DNA from 3 places in the Streptomyces sp. NPDC059499 genome. Region 1 is predicted to be linked to each of the others. Evidence: riboswitches for the same ligand, from Rfam matches in the RefSeq annotation. Region 1 holds a riboswitch; each other region holds the start of a gene.
The links. A riboswitch is a leader RNA that binds a small molecule or an ion and turns the genes downstream of it on or off. The one in region 1 is predicted to bind cobalamin.
Positions count from the first base shown of each region.

Region 2: another riboswitch for cobalamin. It lies ahead of ACFW9O_RS24720 (ribonucleoside-diphosphate reductase subunit alpha); the one in region 1 lies ahead of ACFW9O_RS17275 (prenyltransferase/squalene oxidase repeat-containing protein).
Region 3: another riboswitch for cobalamin. It lies ahead of cobN (cobaltochelatase subunit CobN); the one in region 1 lies ahead of ACFW9O_RS17275 (prenyltransferase/squalene oxidase repeat-containing protein).

Region 1 covers NZ_JBHYTT010000006.1:290,077-296,414, forward strand. The annotation lists gene ACFW9O_RS17260 (3-hydroxybutyrate dehydrogenase) at 1-465, opposite strand, end outside; gene ACFW9O_RS17265 (PHB depolymerase family esterase) at 761-2,242, shown strand; gene ACFW9O_RS17270 (hypothetical protein) at 2,224-2,736, opposite strand; cobalamin riboswitch at 2,898-3,032, shown strand; gene ACFW9O_RS17275 (prenyltransferase/squalene oxidase repeat-containing protein) at 3,138-4,385, shown strand; gene ACFW9O_RS17280 (SCO2322 family protein) at 4,382-5,071, shown strand; gene ACFW9O_RS17285 (energy-coupling factor transporter transmembrane component T) at 5,068-6,216, shown strand; gene ACFW9O_RS17290 (ABC transporter ATP-binding protein) at 6,213-6,338, shown strand, end outside.
Region 2 covers NZ_JBHYTT010000011.1:185,740-192,077, reverse strand. The annotation lists gene mctP (monocarboxylate uptake permease MctP) at 1-1,637, shown strand, start outside; gene ACFW9O_RS24725 (GNAT family N-acetyltransferase) at 1,764-2,264, shown strand; cobalamin riboswitch at 2,310-2,441, shown strand; gene ACFW9O_RS24720 (ribonucleoside-diphosphate reductase subunit alpha) at 2,579-4,984, shown strand; gene ACFW9O_RS24715 (ribonucleotide-diphosphate reductase subunit beta) at 4,984-5,997, shown strand; gene ACFW9O_RS24710 (hypothetical protein) at 5,994-6,206, opposite strand; gene ACFW9O_RS24705 (helix-turn-helix domain-containing protein) at 6,288-6,338, shown strand, end outside.
Region 3 covers NZ_JBHYTT010000002.1:644,388-650,725, forward strand. The annotation lists gene cobJ (precorrin-3B C(17)-methyltransferase) at 1-1,382, opposite strand, end outside; gene ACFW9O_RS08350 (precorrin-8X methylmutase) at 1,379-2,005, opposite strand; gene ACFW9O_RS08355 (cobalamin biosynthesis protein CobG) at 2,073-3,350, opposite strand; cobalamin riboswitch at 3,549-3,700, shown strand; gene cobN (cobaltochelatase subunit CobN) at 3,732-6,338, shown strand, end outside.

The sequences.
Region 1 (6,338 bases):
GTAGGGGCTGGCGCGCAGCCCGTGTACGGACGAGATGTTGACGACGCGCCCCCAGCCGCGTTCGTACATGCCGGGGAGCGTACGGCGCAAGATGCGGAACGGTGCTTCCACCATCACCCGGTGGATCAGTGTGAAGCGGTCCGGCGGGAAGTCGTGCACCGGGGCCACGTGCTGCAGCCCCGCGTTGTTGACCACGATGTCCGCGTCGTCGGGCAGCGCGTCCACCGCCTCGGCCACGGAGAGGTCGGCCACCCAGGCCGTACCGCCGATCCGCTCGGCCAGTTCCTTGGCGGCGTCGGCGGCCTTGTCCACCACGTGCACATGGGCGCCCGCGACGGCGAGGGCCTGCGCGCAGGCCAGTCCGATGCCGCTCGCCGCACCGGTGACCAGCGCGGTGCGCCCGGCCAGGGGCCGGTCTGCGGGGGGCGTGGGGGGTTCGTGGTCAGGGGTCCGGGAAGTCTGCATGAGCGTCACCGTAAGGACGTCACCGCCCGCATCACACGGGGTCGGTGCACACACCCTCGGGCGGCGGCATGGTGGCGGCGTACATGGTGCGGGCGCAGCGCCGGGCGCGCGGATCCCGGGGCGGGAGCCGGGTGCCGCGGGGGCGGAAGCCGGGCGCCTAAAGCCGGGCGCCGGACGCAAGAGGAGTGCCGCACACAGCACGGCGCGGCGGGTGTCCCCCTGCCACATGGGCGGCGCCCTGCCCGGCTCATAGGTTCCGGCAGCAGTCCGCACGTCCGACCAGGGAGGCCCCACCGTGCGCCCACCGATCCTCCGACGCCTGTTCCGCCGCGTCGCCTCCACCGCAGTCCTCGGCCTTCTCGCCGCGACCCTCGGTACGGCCGTGACCGCCCCGCCGGCCGCGGCCGCGGCCGGTCTGACACAGGTCACCGGCTTCGGTACGAACCCCGGCAATCTGCAGATGTTCGCGTACACCCCGGACAACCTGGCGGCCGGAGCGCCGCTGGTCGTCGCCCTGCACGGCTGCACCCAGACGGCCAACGCGTACTACACCAACTCGGGCTGGCCGAAGTTCGCCGACGCCTGGGGCTTCGACGTCGTCTTCCCGCAGACGACGTCGGCGAACAACGCGCTGTCCTGCTTCGGCTGGTTCGACCAGGCGGAGAGCACCCGGGGCCGGGGCGAGGCCGCGTCCATCGTGCAGATGGTCGAGTACGCGAAGCAGACGTACGGCTCCGACGGCCGCCGGGTGTACGTCACGGGGCTCTCCGCGGGCGGCGGCATGACGGCGGATCTGCTCGCCGCGTACCCGGACGTGTTCGCGGGCGGTTCCGTGGCCTCCGGGCTGCCCGCGCAGTGCGCGACCAGCCAGGCCGCCGCGTCCGGCTGCCAGACCGGGCCGCAGAAGCTGACACCCGCCCAGTGGGGCGACAAGGTCCGCAACTCCTACCCCGGCCACACCGGACCGTGGCCCCGGGTCGCGATCTGGCAGGGCACCTCCGACTACACGGTCTACCCGGCCAACGCCACCGCACTGCGCGACCAGTGGACAAATGTCTGGGGCATCGGGCAGACCCCGTCCAGCACCCGGAGCCTGCCCGGCAACACCACGCAGACCACCTACGACGACGCCTCCGGGCAGCCGGCCGTGGAGATGTTCTCCGTGTCCGGCATGGGGCACGGTCTGCCGGTGAGCCCGGGCTCGGGTGCCGATCAGTGCGGGTCGACGGCCGCGTACTTCCTGAACACCATCTGCTCCACGTACTACACGGGTGTGTTCTGGGGCCTGGACAAGGGCACCCCCGGCGGTGGGGACGGGCTGCCCGCCCCCGCCGGGCTGAAGGTCACCGGGGTCACCGACAGCACCGCGTCGCTGTCGTGGAACGCGGTCGCGGGAGCGGCCTCGTACAAGGTGTACCGCGACGGCGCCGCGGTGGGCTCGCCCGCGTCGGCGTCCTTCACGGACACCGGTCTGTCCGCCGGGGTCTCCTACCGCTACACCGTGGCGGCGGCCGACTCCTCGGGCACCGCCGGAGCCGTCACGTCGGCGGTGACCGCGACCACCTCGGGAGGCCCGGCCCCCGCCCGGTGCTTCACCGCGACGAACTACGCGCATGTGACGGCGGGGCGGGCGTACACCTCGGGCGGTTACGTGTACGCGAACGGCTCCGCGCAGAACATGGGGCTGTACAACGTGTTCGTCACCCACACACTCAGGGAGTCACCGGTCGGCCACTTCGTGATCGCTGACTCCGGTTGTCAGGCCGGGTCCTCGTAGTCGCCGCGGATCGCCCCGGGCAGCTCGCAGCCGTCCTCGACGGCTGTGAGCGACACGATCTGCTCCGTGCCGAAGCCCTCCATCGCGTAGTGCCGGGCGAACACCTTCCACCCCCGCTTGGCGAGGGTGCGGAAGGTGACGTCCTGCTCCTCGTGGCTGGAGACGATCTCCCAGTCCTGGCCGCGCAGCGCCCTGACCGTGGCCTCGAAGGCGCGGGCCGCGTCCGCCGCGGGCGCGTCCCCCATCCAGGGGGCCACGCAGTCCCGCCAGGCCCCCTCGGGCATGCCGGCCGTGGAGGTGTCACCGGGCGGGAGCCCCGCCGCGTCGGCGAGGGCCGCTATCTCGTCGCCCACCGTCTGCTTGGTGAACGGTGCGACGGGCGAGGGTGACGCCTTCGGCGCACCCTCGCTCCCGCCGACGAGACCGCAGCCTGCGGCCATAGTCATGAACGCGCTCACCGCGGCCGCCACGGCCACCGTTCTTCTTGTACGCACAGGTGCTTCCCGCCCCGGTCGTTCCTCCCCACGGGCGGGTGCCCGTGCGATCCCCGCCGGGAGTTTCGCATGCGCTCTGACCTGCTGGGAAGGCCTTTCCTCCGTCGCCCTGCGGCAGGTCCGCCGCGTGCGGAGCCGTCCGCACACAGAGGCGCCGGGGTACCCCGGTAGAGTGAGCGGGTCGTCATCATGCCCGTACGGGGGGAAGCCGGTGCGAATCCGGCGCTGACCCGCAACCGTCATCCGCCCTCGGGGGCGGTGAGCCGGAATGCCCCGTCCGTGAGCGTGACCGGCTCGCGCCACCGGAACCCCGGTGGCCGGCACCGTCGAGGTATACGGGGCCGGAGCCCGGTGCATCCGTGTGCCTGTGCCCGGTCCTCGCAGGAGAGGCCCAGCCCGCCATGACCGTACGCCGCCGCGCGGCAGCACTCGCGATCACCGCCGTGCTCTGTTCCGCAGCCGCCCCCGCAGCGGTCGCCGCACCGAGTCCTTCCCCGTCGGCGGATCTGCCGGCCGGGCTGTACGGGACGAAGGACCCCACGTACGACGGTGTGTGGCGACAGTCGCTGGCCTTCCTCGCCCAGAAGATCGAACTGGTCACGCCCGCCACGGAGTCGGTGGACTGGCTGGTGGGCCAGCAGTGCGCCGACGGCGCCTTCGCCTCGTACCGCGCCGCGTCCGGGTCCTGCGACGCGAAGACGGTGGCGGACACCAACGCGACCGCGGCCGCGGTCCAGGCCATGGTCGAACTCGCCGTGCACCGCGAGGTCGTGGACAAGGGCGTCGGCTTCCTCAAGTCCGTACAGAACGAGGACGGCGGCTGGGGGTACAACCCGGGCAGCCCGAGCGACGCCAACTCCACCGCCGTCGTGATCGGCGCGCTGGCCCGCGCGGGTGTGCCGCTGGCCGACATCACGACCGATTCGGGGAAGACGCCGTACACGGCGCTGCAGACGTTCGCCCTGCCGTGCGGCGGCGAGGGCGGCGGCGCGTTCGCGTACCAGCCGGACAAGGACGGCAAGCTCACCGCCAACGCGGACGCCACGGCGGCAGCGGTGCTCGGCTCGATGGGCAAGGGCCTGGCCGCCGGCAACTCCAACGCGGTGAAGGCCCCCGTCTGCCACAAGGGCACCGGCCTCACGGCCGAACAGTCCGCGCAGAACGGCGCCTACTACCTCTCGGGCGCGCTCGCGGAGTCGGGCCATCTGGACCTCCCCCCGATGCCGGGTGCCGAGGACTCCGCGCCGCAGCCGGACTTCGGCAACACCGCCGACGCGGTCGTCGCCCTGGCCGCGTCCGGTCACAAGGACAAGGCGGCCGGAGCGGTCACCTATCTGCAGAAGAACTCTCGGGCATGGGCCAAGGAGGGCGGCCCCGCCGCCACCGCCCAGCTGGTGCTCGCCGCACACGCGACGGGCGCGGACGCCCGTGACTTCGGCGGCGTGGACCTCGTCAAGCAGCTCAACGCGTCGGGCCCCAAGCCGGCCGCCACCGCCGTGCCCTCACCGACCGCGTCGGCACAGCAGCAGAAGGACACGAGCAGCGACGACGGCGGACTGGGTGTCTGGTGGCTCGTCGGCATCGGTCTCGCCTTCGGTGCGGGCATCGGCTTCCTGCTCAGCGGACGCCGGAAGAACCAGGGCCTGTGAGGCGCACGCCGGTCACCGCGGCGCTTCTCCTCCTCGTCGGCGCTCTGCTGACCGTGCTGGGCGCGGGCAGCGCGCAGGCGGCCGGTTACCGCTACTGGTCGTTCTGGGAGGGCGACGGCGGGAAGAACTGGTCGTACGCCACGCAGGGCCCGTCCCTGGTCCGGCCGGACGACGGCGCGGTGCAGGGTTTCCGGTTCTCGGTGAGCGAGGACTCCCAGGATTCGGCGCAGCCGCGCCGGGCCCCGGACTTCGGTGCGATCTGTGCGGGGACCCCCGCGAAGGACGGCAGCAAGCGGATCGCGCTGGTCATCGACCCGGGCACGGCCGCGGACGCCCCGGACGGCGAGAAGCCGCCCGCGCTGCGTACCGCGTGTGCCCGGGTGGAGCCGGACGCGACCACCGCCGACGCGCTCGCCTCGGTGGCCAAGCCGCTGCGGTACGACAGTTCCGCGATGCTCTGTGCGATCTCGGACTATCCCGCGTCGGGCTGCGGTGAGCAGGTCGGTGAGGACTCCGGCGCCTCGGACACCGACGCCTCGGACTCCGGCGGTCCTGCCACGGCGTCCGCCACGGACGACGCCTCCGGCTCCTCCGGCGGCGGCCCGTCGGCCGGTGTGCTGGCCGGGGTCGGCGCGGTCCTCCTCCTCGGTGTCGCCGCGGTGCTGCAGGCCCGACGCCGGCGATGACCCGTCCCACCGGCACGGCCCGGCTCCACCGTGCGCTGCTCGCGCCCCGGGCCACCCGCAGCAACGCGCTGCCGGCCGGGGCCTGGTGGCTGTGGGCGCTCGGCCTCGCCACGGCCGCGTCCCGTACGACCAATCCGCTGCTGCTCGGGCTGCTGGTGGGAGTGGCGGGCTATGTGGTGGCGGCCCGCCGGACGGATGCGCCGTGGGCCCGCTCCTACGGTGCGTTCATCAAGCTGGGGCTGTTCGTCGTCGGTGTGCGGCTGGTCTTCTCCGTGTTCCTCGGATCGCCGATCCCCGGGACGCACACGGTGTTCACGCTGCCCGAGGCTCCGCTGCCCGACTGGGCGCAGGGGGTCAGGATCGGCGGCCGGGTCACCGCGGAGCAGCTGGTCTTCGCGTTGTACGACGGGGCGAAGCTGGCCACCCTGCTGATCTGTGTGGGGGCGGCGAACTCGCTGGCCAATCCGGCCCGGCTCCTGAAGTCGCTGCCGGGCGCGCTGTACGAGGTGGGAGTCGCCGTCGTCGTGGCGATGACCTTCGCGCCGAACATGGTCGCCGATGTGGTGCGGCTGAGGACCGCCCGGAGGCTGCGGGGGCGTGCGACGGGCGGGGTCGGGGCGGTGCTCCAGATCGGGCTGCCGGTGCTGGAGGGCGCGCTGGAGCGTTCGGTGGCCGTGGCGGCGTCGATGGACGCGCGGGGGTACGGGCGCACGGCCCAGGTCCCGCCCGCCGTCCGGCTCACCACGAACGTGCTCACGCTCGGCGGGCTGCTGGGCGTGTGCGCGGGAACGTACGGGCTGCTGGCCGTGCAGGGCGCGGTGTACGGGCTGCCCCTGCTGCTGGCCGGGCTGGTCGCGGCCTTGGCGGGGCTCAGGCTCGGCGGGCGCCGCTCGGTCCGTACCCGCTACCGCCCGGACCGGTGGGGTGTACGGGCCTGGCTGGTCGCGGGCTCGGGTGCGGTGGTCGCGGCGGCGATGATCCGGGCGGGAAGCGTGGATCCGGCGGCGTTGCGCCCCGGTGTCGTACCGCTGACCGCTCCCGTGCTGCCGCTGTGGCCCGCTGCGGCGGTACTGGTCGGGCTGTTGCCCGCCGTGGTGGCGCCCGTCCCGCCGCCGAACTCCCGCACGTCCAAGGAGCAGCCGTGATCCGGTTCGAACAGGTGTCGGTGCAGTACGAGGGCACGGACCGTCCCACGCTCTCGGGCGTCGACCTCACCGTCCCCGAGGGTGAGCTGGCCCTGCTCGTCGGCCCGTCCGGAGTCGGCAAG
Region 2 (6,338 bases), on a different contig from region 1:
CCGTCACGGTCATCGGATTCATGGCCTCGCGCTGGCGCAAGGCCGAGAACGAGGCGAGTCTCGACGAATGGGGCCTGGGCGGACGGTCGTTCGGCACCTGGGTCACCTGGTTCCTGCTCGGCGGTGACCTCTACACGGCGTACACCTTCGTCGCGGTCCCTGCGGCGATCTACGCGGCGGGCGCGGCCGGCTTCTTCGCCGTCCCGTACACCATCCTCGTCTACCCACTGATCTTCACGTTCCTGCCGCGGCTCTGGTCCGTCTCGCACAAGCACGGCTACGTGACCACCTCGGACTTCGTCCGCGGACGCTTCGGCTCGAAGGGGCTGTCGCTGGCGGTCGCCGTCACCGGCATCCTCGCCACGATGCCGTACATCGCCCTCCAGCTCGTCGGCATCCAGGCCGTGCTGGACGTCATGGGCGTCGGCGGCGGCGAGACCACGCACTGGTTCATCAAGGACCTGCCGCTGCTGATCGCGTTCGCCGTACTCGCCGCGTACACCTACTCCTCGGGACTGCGCGCGCCCGCACTGATCGCGTTCGTCAAGGACGGCCTGATCTATCTGGTCATCGCGGTCGCCATCATCTACATCCCCATCAAACTCGGCGGATTCGACGACATCTTCGCCAAGGCGGGCGAAGCCTTCTCGCAGACGAACGAGGCAACGGGCAAGCCACGCGGTGCTCTCGTGCCCGGCGAGATGGGTCAATGGGGTTATGCCACGCTGGCCCTGGGCTCGGCGCTGGCGCTCTTCATGTACCCGCACTCCATCACGGCGACGCTCTCCAGCCGCAGCCGTGACGTGATCCGGCGCAACACCACGATCCTGCCGCTGTATTCGCTGATGCTCGGCCTGCTGGCCCTGCTCGGTTTCATGGCGATCGCCGCCGGAGTGAAGGTGGACAACGGCCAGCTGGCCATTCCGCAGCTGTTCGAGAACATGTTCCCCGACTGGTTCGCCGGTGTGGCCTTCGCCGCGATCGGCATCGGTGCGCTGGTGCCCGCGGCGATCATGTCGATCGCCGCGGCGAACCTCTTCACCCGCAACATCTACAAGGACTTCATCAAACCCGATGCGACCCCGGCCCAGGAGACCAAGGTCTCCAAGCTGGTCTCGCTCCTGGTGAAGGTCGGTGCGCTCGCCTTCGTCCTCACCATGGACAAGACGGTCGCGATCAACTTCCAGCTGCTCGGCGGGATCTGGATCCTCCAGACGATGCCGGCCCTGGTGGGCGGCCTGTTCACCCGGTGGTTCCACCGCTGGGCCCTGATCGCGGGCTGGGCGGTCGGCATGATCTACGGCACGGTCGCCGCGTACGGCGTCGCCAGCCCGACCCAGAAGCACTTCGGCGGGTCCTCGAAGGAGATTCCCGGCATCGGCGAGATCGGCTACATCGGTCTGACCGCGTTCGTACTGAACGTCGTCGTGGTGGTCGTCCTGACCTTCGTCCTGAACGCGCTGAAGGCACCGGCCGGGATCGACGAGACCTCCCCGTCCGACTACACGGCGGACGCGGGCGACCCGGGCGTCCAGAAGGTGCTCCCGCCGGCCACGGTGGGTGCCCCGGGCGGCGCTCCCACCGTGGGTGCCCAGGGCGGCGCTCCCACCGTGGAGGCCGCGGACGGCAGTCACTGACCCCGCCTTTCGGGAGCAGGTTCCGGAGCGGGCCGCCGCGTCCCCAAGGGGCGCGGCGGCCCACTGCGTTCCGGGCCGGTGCAAAGGAGTTCGACCCTCGCCTCCGCCTGCGGCAGACTCCCGCCCATGGACATCGTTATCAGGCCCGTCGGCCTCCAGGAACACGAGGCACTGGCCGGCATCACCGCCGAGGCGTACCTCGCCGACGAGTTGCTGGACTTCGGCGCCGACGACCCCTATCTGGCGGAACTGCGCGCGGTCGGCCGCCGGGCCGCCGAGGCGGAGGTACTTGTCGCGGTGGACGGTGAGGGCACGCTGCTCGGCGGTGTGACCTACGCGGCGCCCGGCAGCGCGTGGGCGGACATCGCCGGGGTGGACGAGGCCGAGTTCCGGATGCTGGCCGTCTCCCGCGAAGCCCGTGGACGCGGGGCGGGCGAGGCGCTCGTACGCGCCTGTATCGACCGGGCACGGGCCACGGAGGGCGTCTCCGGTCTCGTGCTGTCGACGCAGCAGGCCATGCTGGGCGCCCATCGGATCTACCGGCGCCTCGGCTTCGTACGGACCCCGGAACGGGACTGGAAGCCCGTCGAGCACATCTCGCTGATGACATTCCGCCTGGAGCTCTGACCGAGCGCGACACAACATGTGGGGGCTGCCATGTCCGACGCCCCCCACATGTATGCTCATGCTCGCTGTCTCCGCAGGGGAATCCGGTGCGAATCCGGAACTGTCCCGCAACGGTGTGATTGGTGCGCTTCTGCGCACCCGGAAGTCCGAAGACCTGCTGACAGCGCGTCCGGCTCGACCGAACCGGACGCCTGACGTCCGGGCCTCGCGGAGGGCCGGTGGACGCCGTGCGCAGTGCTGCCCCTTTCCCGGGTACCGCCCTGCCCGGCTGCCCCCGCTCCCGCCGGCCCCGAGCCGAGCGAGGGGTAGTCCCAGTGACCATCGCGCCAGCCGATCCGGTTTCAGCGGTCGATTCAGCCGAGTCCGCGCATGCCATGCCCGACGGGCCCGGGACCGCACTGCTGCGGACCCTGACCGACCTCACCGTCGATCTGCCCGACACCGACCCCGGACGGGTCGCCGCCGCCGCGCTGCGCGGCCGCAACGCCCGGTCGGACGAGGCCGAGCTGCGCTCGCTGGCCACCGAGGCCGCCGCGGGCCTGATTTCCGAGGACCCCGCCTACTCCCGGCTCGCCGCACGGCTCCTCACCCGCACCATCGCGGACGAGGCCGCCGGCCAGGGCGCCGTCTCCTTCTCCGCCTCGGTCGCCGTCGGCCACCGTGAGGGCCTGATCGCGGACCGTACGGCGGAGTTCGTCACGCTGCACGCGGACGCCCTCGACGCGCTGGTCGGGCAGGCTCTCGCCGACGGCGCCGACGACCGTTTCGGCTACTTCGGGCTGCGGACGCTGTTCAGCCGCTACCTGCTGCGCCATCCGCTCACCCGCCAGGTCATCGAGACCCCGCAGCACTTCATGCTCCGGGTGGCCGCCGGCCTCGCCGAGGACACCTCCGAGCGTGCCCTGGACGAAGTCGCCTCGCTGTACGGGCTGATGAGCCGGCTCGACTACCTGCCCTCCTCGCCCACCCTGTTCAACTCCGGTACCCGGCACCCGCAGATGTCCTCCTGCTATCTGCTGGACTCCCCGCTGGACGAGCTCGACTCGATCTACGACCGCTACCACCAGGTGGCGCGGCTGTCCAAGCACGCCGGGGGAATCGGCCTCTCGTACTCCCGTATCCGCGCCCGGGGTTCGCTGATCCGTGGCACCAACGGGCACTCCAACGGCATCGTGCCGTTCCTGAAGACGCTCGACGCCTCGGTCGCCGCGGTCAACCAGGGGGGCCGCCGCAAGGGCGCCGCCGCCGTCTACCTGGAGACCTGGCACGCGGACATCGAGGAGTTCCTTGAGCTGCGCGACAACACGGGTGAGGACCAGCGCCGCACGCACAACCTGAATCTGGCGCACTGGATCCCCGACGAGTTCATGCGCCGCGTCGACGCGGACACCGAGTGGTCGCTGTTCTCCCCGGCCGACACCCCCGAGCTGGTCGACCTGTGGGGCGACGAGTTCGATGCCGCCTACCGTGCGGCGGAGGCCAAGGGCCTGGCCCGCAGGACGATGCCCGCCCGTGAGCTGTACGGCCGGATGATGCGGACGCTCGCCCAGACCGGTCAGGGCTGGATGACGTTCAAGGACGCCTCCAACCGCACCGCGAACCAGACCGCCGAACCGGGCAGGGTCGTGCACTCGTCGAACCTGTGCACGGAGATCCTCGAGGTCACCGACGACGGCGAGACGGCCGTCTGCAACCTGGGTTCGGTCAACCTCGGCGCGTTCGTCGTCGGCGGGGAGATGGACTGGGAGCGGCTGGACGCCACGGTCCGTACCGCCGTGACCTTCCTCGACCGCGTGGTGGACATCAACTTCTACCCGACCGAGCAGGCAGGCCGCTCCAACGCCCGCTGGCGTCCGGTGGGCCTGGGTGCGATGGGCCTGCAGGACGTCTTCTTCCAGTTGCGGCTGCCCTTCGACTCGCCCGAGGCCCGCGCGCTCTCGACGCGGATCTCCGAGCGGATCATGCTGGCCGCGTACGAGGCGTCGTGCGACCTCGCGGAGCGTTCGGGCCCGCTGCCTGCCTGGTCCGAGACGCGCGCCGCCCGCGGTGTGCTGCACCCCGACCACTACGACACCGAGCTGAACTGGCCGGAGCGCTGGGACGCGCTGCGTGCCCGGGTCGCGAGGACCGGGATGCGCAACTCGCTGCTGCTCGCCATCGCGCCGACGGCGACGATCGCCTCGATCGCCGGTGTGTACGAGTGCATCGAGCCGCAGGTCTCCAACCTCTTCAAGCGCGAGACGCTCAGCGGTGAGTTCCTCCAGGTCAACGCGTACCTGGTGGACGAGCTGAAGAAGCTCGGTGTGTGGGACGCGCGGACCCGGGAGGCGCTGCGTGAGGCGAGCGGCTCGGTGCAGGGCTTCGCCTGGATCCCCGAGGAGGTGCGTGCGCTGTACCGCACGGCGTGGGAGATCCCGCAGCGCGGCCTGATCGACATGGCGGCGGCCCGTACGCCGTTCCTCGACCAGAGCCAGTCGCTGAACCTGTTCCTGGAGACGCCGACGATCGGCAAGCTCTCCTCGATGTACGCGTACGCCTGGAAGCAGGGGCTGAAGACGACGTACTACCTGCGCTCGCGTCCGGCGACCCGGATCGCCCGTGCGGCATCCGGGACGGCAGCCGCCGCCGTGCCCATTCCCGTACAGCAGGCTTCGGCGCCCGACGCGGACGCCCTCGCCTGCTCGCTCGAAAACCCCGAGTCCTGCGAGGCCTGCCAGTAATGAGCTCCACCACCAAGAACCTGCTCGACCCGGGCTTCGAGCTGACCCTGCGCCCCATGCGCTACCCGGACTTCTACGAGCGCTACCGGGACGCGATCAAGAACACCTGGACGGTGGAGGAGGTCGACCTCCACTCCGACGTCTCCGATCTGGCCAAGCTCTCCCCCGGCGAGCAGCACATGATCGGCCGGCTCGTCGCGTTCTTCGCGACCGGTGACTCGATCGTCTCCAACAACCTGGTGCTGACGCTGTACAAGCACATCAACTCCCCGGAGGCGCGGCTGTACCTGTCGCGCCAGCTGTTCGAGGAGGCGGTGCACGTCCAGTTCTATCTGACGCTGCTCGACACCTATCTGCCCGATCCGGAGGACCGTGCGGCGGCGTTCGACGCGGTCGAGGAGATCCCCTCCATCCGCGAGAAGGCGCAGTTCTGCTTCAAGTGGATCAACGAGGTCGAGAAGCTCGACCGCCTGGAGACGCAGGCCGACCGCCGCCGCTTCCTGCTGAACCTGATCTGCTTCGCGGCGTGCATCGAGGGACTGTTCTTCTACGGCGCCTTCGCGTACGTGTACTGGTTCCGCTCGCGCGGCCTGCTGCACGGCCTGGCCACGGGCACCAACTGGGTCTTCCGTGACGAGACCATGCACATGAACTTCGCGTTCGAGGTCGTGGACACCGTCCGCAAGGAGGAGCCCGAGCTCTTCGACGACGCGCTCCAGCAGCAGGTCACCGACATGCTGAAGGAGGCCGTCGAGGCGGAGCTGCAGTTCGGCCGTGATCTGTGCGGCGAGGGCCTGCCCGGAATGAACACGGAGTCGATGCGCCAGTACCTGGAGTGTGTCGCCGACCAGCGGCTCACCCGGCTCGGCTTCCCGCCGCTCTACGGCTCCGAGAACCCGTTCTCGTTCATGGAGCTGCAGGGCGTCCAGGAGCTGACGAACTTCTTCGAACGCCGGCCCTCCGCGTACCAGGTGGCGGTGGAGGGGTCGGTCGGCTTCGACGACGACTTCTAGATCCTCGCCCAGGACCTGAGGTACGGGCGCCGCGTGGCCGTGACCGGCTGCGCGGCGCCTGCCGTTTCCGGGGGCTGCGCGGTCCGCTGCCGTTCCGCGTCCCGCAGTTCGCGGTCGATCCGGCGCTCCCGTGCGAGCCCGGCGAGCGCGGGCAGCAGGACGAAGGCGAAGAGTGCGGCTGTGGCCAGGTAGCTCAGGAATGTGTTCATGGCTCCACTGTCGTCCGTGCGAGCGGAATCGGTCAGTGGCAGGACTGTCATAGAGCATCGAATTACTGCCACACTGTCGCCATGCTGAAGAATGTCGCCGCTCTGCTGCTCGACGAGGTCCACCCCTTCGAA
Region 3 (6,338 bases), on a different contig from region 1:
CGCACCGTGCGCACACTCTCCGCCGGGCCGCCGACATCGCGCCCGAGCACCACGGGTGTGTCCGGGGAGCGGTGCTCCAGCAGCAGGTCGCGGGCCTTGCCGACCTGCCAGGTCCGGCTGCGTGAACCGGGGTTGTACAGCGCCATCACCAGATCGGCCGTGGCCGCGGCGCGCAGCCGCTCGGCGATGACCTCCCAGGGCTTGAGCCGGTCCGAGAGCGAGATGGTGGCGTAGTCGTGGCCCAGCGGAGCACCCGCGCGGGCGGCGGCGGCGTTGGCCGCGGTCACACCGGGCAGCACCCGTACCGCTATGTCCGTGTACGCGTCCTGGGACGCCACCTCGAGTACGGCCGTGGCCATGGCGAAGACCCCCGGGTCACCGCCCGACACGACGGCCACCCGCCGCCCGCGCCGCGCCAGGTCCAGCGCGAACTCCGCCCGTTCCGACTCGACCTTGTTGTCGGAGCCGTGGCGCTGCTGCCCCGGCCGTACCGGCACCCGGTCCAGGTACGTCGTGTAGCCGACGACGTCGTCGGCGGCGGCCAGCGCCCCGCGGGTCTCGGGCGTCAGCCACAGCGGGCCGGCCGGCCCGGTGCCCACCACGACGACCTCGCCGGAGCCGGCGGCCCGTTCGGGGCGGGGTGCGTCGATCCGGCTCGGCAGCACCGCGACCGCGAAGTACGGCACCGAGTCCGCGTCGGTGTCCGCCAGATCGCCGGTGCGCTCCCCGGCCATGGTGGCGCGCTCGACGTAACGGGCCTCGGCGAGCCGCCCGGACGCCTCGAACGCACGGCGCACGGCAGGGAACGTGCGGCCCAGTTTCATCACCACCGCCGAGTCGGTGGCCGCCAGACGTGCCGTCAGCTCCTCCTCCGGCAGCGTGCCCGGCAGGATCGTCAGCACCTCCTCGCCCTCGACGAGCGGGGTGCCGAGACGGGCGGCGGCGGCGCTGACCGAGGTGACGCCCGGGATGACCTCGGTGGCGTAACGGTCCGCGAGCCGCTTGTGCATGTGCTGGTACGAGCCGTAGAACAGCGGGTCGCCCTCGGCGAGCACGGCGACGGTGCGCCCCGCGTCGAGATGGACCGCGAGGCGGGCCGCCGCCTCGGTGTAGAACTCGTCCAGCGCGCCCCGGTAGCCGCCCGGGTGGTCGGTGGTCTCCGTCGTGACGGGGTAGACCAGCGCCTCTTCGATGTGGTCGGCGCGGATGTGCTGCGCCGCGATGGAACGGGCGATGGACCGGCCGTGCCGGGCGGAGTGGTACGCCACGACATCGGCCTCGGCGATGACCTGCACGGCGCGCAGGGTCATCAGGGACGGGTCGCCGGGCCCGAGCCCGACCCCGTACAGCCGTCCGGTCTTCTTGTGCTCGCTCACGCTCACTCTTCCTCGCTGGCGATCGCGTTGATGGCCGCCGCGGCCATGGCGCTGCCGCCGCGACGGCCGCGCACGATCAGGTGCTCGAGGCGGGACGGATGGGCGGCCAGCGCGTCCTTGGACTCGGCGGCGCCGATGAAGCCGACCGGGACACCGATGACGGCGGCGGGGCGCGGGGCGCCCTCCTCGATCATCTCCAGGAGCCGGAAGAGGGCGGTGGGCGCGTTGCCGACGGCGACGACAGCCCCTTCCATGCGGTCGCGCCACAGTTCCAGTGCGGCGGCGCTGCGGGTGGTGCCGAGCTTCGCGGCCAGTTCCGGGACGGCCGGGTCGGACAGGGTGCACACCACGTCGTTGTCCGCCGGCAGCCGCTTTCGGGTGACACCGCTGGCGACCATGGCCACGTCGCACAGGATGGGCGCACCGGACCGCAGCGCCGCGCGGGCGCCGGCCACGGCATCCGGCGAGAAGGCGAGATCGCGTACGAGGTCGACCATGCCGCAGGCATGGATCATGCGGACGGCGACCTGGCTCACGTCGGCGGGCAGCCCTGCCAGATCCGCCTCCGCGCGGATGGTGGCGAAGGACTGGCGGTAGATCGCCGGTCCGTCCTTCTCGTACTGATGCACAGTGCTGTCGCTTTCTTCATCGGGTTTGTGGCCTGCGGCCGGACACAGGTGAACAGGTGATGCGCGGTCAGGTGCGAGAGCCTCGCGCCGCTGCCACGGCGGCGGCCAGCGCGGCAGGGTTGTCCCGGACCGTTGCCGTGGCGTCCGACCGGTCCCCCGTCACATGGGAGATCCGGTGTCCGTCCGGGGTGGCGACCACGTCGATCCACTCCCCGTGCGGATGGCCGCAGCGGCGTTCGCACCCGGACCAGTACACAGGCAGCCGTCCCGCGGGTCCGACGGCGGCCCCCGCTTCGGCCCGCACGTCGGCCAGCGACTTCGCGCAGCCGGGCCGTCCGATGCACGCCCCGACCCCGGCCCACGGCGAGCCGGGCCCGGTGATCAGACCGGCCTCCGCGAGGGCGGCGAGCAGCTCGTCCGCGTGATCCGGTGCGACGCCGGTGACGACGACGCCGCGCCACGGGGTGAGCCGCAGTTCGCCGGCGCTCGACAGGAGCCGCCACCGGTCCGGGTCCAGGCGCCCCAGCGGTACGCCGACGGACAGCGCGACATCGCGGCGGCCGCCGCGTACGGCGCCGAGGGCAGGCGGGAGGGATGCGTGGGGGCGGGGATGGCGGTCCTCCGACACGGCGGTACCGGTTCGCCTCAACCGCCGTACGACGTCGTCGGCCAGTGCGGCGGCGCCGCACGGCAGGTCCTTGACCCGCCAGGCACCGGTGTCCGGGGCGGCGTCCAGAAAGGCTTCGGCGGCCAGGAGCGCGGCGCGGGGCCCTTGGGAGGCCGGGATACGCAGGACGGTGTCGGTGTCCCCGACACGCAGCATCGCGTCGCCGTCGTCACGGGCCAGCAGGGTGAGGTCGGCGCCGAGGGCATCCACATCACCGCGGCCGTCATCGAGTGCGAACAGGAAGCGGCCGGAGAGCGCGGTCGCACGGTCGCTTCCGCACAGCAGACGGTCAAGTCCGGCCAGCCACACTCCGACTTCGGCGGCCCCGAGGCCGTCGAGCCCCGCGAGGGGGGAAGCGACGACGTTGCGTATCCGCTCGTGGCGTTCGGAGGGCAGCAGCCCGGCGCTGACCAGCAGTCCGGCCAACTCCGCACCGCAGTCCGGGGCGAGCCCGCGCAGCTGCACATTGCCGCGCGAGGTGAGATGCAACTCACCGTCGCCCAGCCGCACCGCGGCCTCCCCGAGAGCGTTCGCCCGAGCAACGGTCAGCACTCCACCGGGCAGCCGGACCCGCGCCAGCGCACCGTCGTCCGCCCGGTGCAGACGCAGCGTTCCGGGGCAGGCATCACCGCCCGGAGACCGGGGCGGGAGGGCGGATGGGGGCATGGCGGCGAGCATACCGACCGTGACCGCGGCACAGCCCTACGGTGACTGTGACCTGTAGGACACCCACCGGCCGGACCCGGAACCGCGACCGGTCCGGGGCCGTGCCGGGTTCGTTGCCCGGTCCCGGCCGCCGCAGGGCGAGAACCGGCCCGTCGTGCCACCGGGACAAGTCCCGTCCAGGGGCATCCCGTCACGCCCGGCCACCCGGCGCCTACTATGCCTAGCGGCGGTCCGTTCGGCCCGCCATCGCCAGACGGCGACATGGGAGGAAGCCCGGTGAGATTCCGGCGCGGTCCCGCCACTGTGAGCCCGGTCCACGACCGGGCGAGTCAGGAACTCCTGCCGTCCGACACCGCCCGGGGCGTGGACACCCCGAGGAAGGGCTGACGCCGCATGATCCTGCTCCTGTCGACGTCCGACACCGACCTGCTCAGCGCCCGCGCATCCGCGGGCCCGGTCAACTACCGCTACGCCAACCCCTCCCGGCTCTCCCTCGACGAACTCCCGGAGCTGCTGGACGGCACGGACCTCGTCGTCGTGCGCCTCCTCGGCGGCGTACGGGCCTGGCAGGACGGCCTCGACCAGGTGCTGGCGACCGGTCGTCCCGTCGTCGTGCTGACCGGCGAACAGGCCCCCGACGCCCAGCTGATGGCCGCGTCCACCGTCCCCATCGGCATCGCCGCCGAGGCGCACGCCTATCTCGCGCACGGCGGCCCCGCCAACCTGGAGCAGCTGGCCCGGTTCCTGTCCGACACCGTGCTGCTCACCGGCCACGGCTTCGAGCCGCCCGCCCCCGCCCCCGCCTGGGGCCCGCTGGAGCGGACGGCCCGTGAGGGCATCACCGGGCCCACCGTGGCGGTGTTGTACTACCGCGCCCACCACATGAGCGGGAACACGGCGTTCATCGAAGCGCTCTGCACCGCCGTCGAGGACGCGGGATCCCGCGCCCTCCCGCTGTACGTCGCCTCGCTCCGTACGCCCGAGCCCGAACTCATCGACGAACTCCGTGCCGCCGACGCCATCGTGACCACCGTCCTCGCCGCGGGCGGCACCAAGCCGGCCACCGCGTCCGCGGGCGGCGACGACGAGTCCTGGGACGCGGGCGCCCTCACCGGCCTCGACGTCCCGGTGCTCCAGGCGCTCTGCCTCACCAGCCCCCGCGCCGCCTGGGAGGAGAACGACGAGGGCGTCTCCCCGCTCGACGCCGCCACCCAGATCGCGGTGCCGGAGTTCGACGGCCGCCTGATCACGGTGCCGTTCTCCTTCAAGGAGATCGACGAGGACGGCCTGCCCGCGTACGTCGCCGACGCCGAGCGTGCGGCACGGGTCGCCGGAATCGCCGTACGGCACGCCCGGCTCCGCCACATCCCGGCCGCCGAGAAGCGGATCGCCCTCGTCCTGTCCGCGTACCCGACCAAGCACTCCCGCATCGGCAACGCCGTCGGCCTCGACACCCCCGCGAGCGCCGTCGCCCTGCTGCGCAGGCTCCGGGCCGAGGGCTACGACTTCGGGCCCGAGGAGGAGATCCCGGGTCTGGTCTCCGGCGACGGCGACGAGCTGATCTACGCGCTGATCGAGGCCGGCGGCCACGACCAGGAGTGGCTCACCGAGGAGCAGCTGGCCCGCAACCCGGTCCGGATCCCCGCCGCCGACTACCGCCGCTGGTTCGCCACGCTGCCCGCCGAACTCCGCGAGGCCGTCGAGCGGCACTGGGGCCCGGCCCCCGGCGAGATGTTCCTCGACCGGTCCCGCAACCCCGAGGGCGACATCGTGCTCGCCGCCCTGCGCCGCGGCAATCTGCTGATCCTCATCCAGCCTCCGCGCGGCTTCGGCGAGAACCCGATCGCGATCTACCACGACCCCGATCTGCCGCCCTCGCACCACTACCTGGCCGCCTACCGCTGGATCGCCGCGTCCGCGGACGACAACGGTTTCGGCGCCGACGCGATGATCCACCTCGGCAAGCACGGCAACCTGGAGTGGCTGCCCGGCAAGAACGCCGGCCTGTCCGCCGCCTGCGGCCCCGACGCCGCACTGGGAGATCTGCCGCTCGTCTACCCGTTCCTGGTGAACGACCCGGGCGAGGGCACCCAGGCCAAGCGCCGCGTGCACGCCACCCTGGTCGACCACCTCGTACCGCCGATGGCACGCGCCGACAGCTACGGCGACATCGCCCGCCTCGAACAGCTCCTGGACGAGCACGCGCAGATCGCCGCGATGGACCCGGCGAAGCTCCCGGCCGTCCGCGCCCAGATCTGGACACTGATCCAGGCCGCGAAGCTCGATCACGACCTGGGTCTGCAGGACCGGCCCGAGGACGAGGGCTTCGACGAGTTCATCATGCATCTCGACGGCTGGCTCTGTGAGATCAAGGACGTCCAGATCCGCGACGGGCTGCACGTCCTGGGCGGTGCCCCGGCCGGCAAGGACCGCGTCAACCTCGTCCTCGCCGTCCTGCGCGCCCGCCAGATCTGGGGCGGTACGACGTCGCTGCCCGGTCTGCGCGAGGCGCTCGGCCTCGACGAGTCCGCGGCCACGCGCACCGCCGCCGACGAGATCGAGGAGCAGGCCCGCGCTCTCGTCCAGGCGATGGAGGACGCGGACTGGGATCCGGCCGCCGTGGCCGACGTGGCCGCCGGACAGCCGTCCGCCGTCGCCGACATCCTCGACTTCGCCGCCAAGGAGGTCGTGCCGCGTCTCGCCGCCACGACCGACGAGCTCGACCACACCGTCCACGCGCTGAACGGCGGGTTCGTCCCCGCGGGCCCGTCCGGTTCCCCGCTCCGCGGTCTGGTGAACGTCCTGCCGACCGGCCGGAACTTCTACTCCGTCGACCCGAAGGCCGTCCCGTCCCGCCTCGCCTGGGAGACCGGCCAGGCCCTCGCGGACTCGCTCCTGGAGCGCTACCGCGCCGACAACGGCGAATGGCCCACCTCCGTCGGCCTGTCCCTGTGGGGCACGAGCGCGATGCGCACCGCGGGCGACGACATCGCCGAGGCC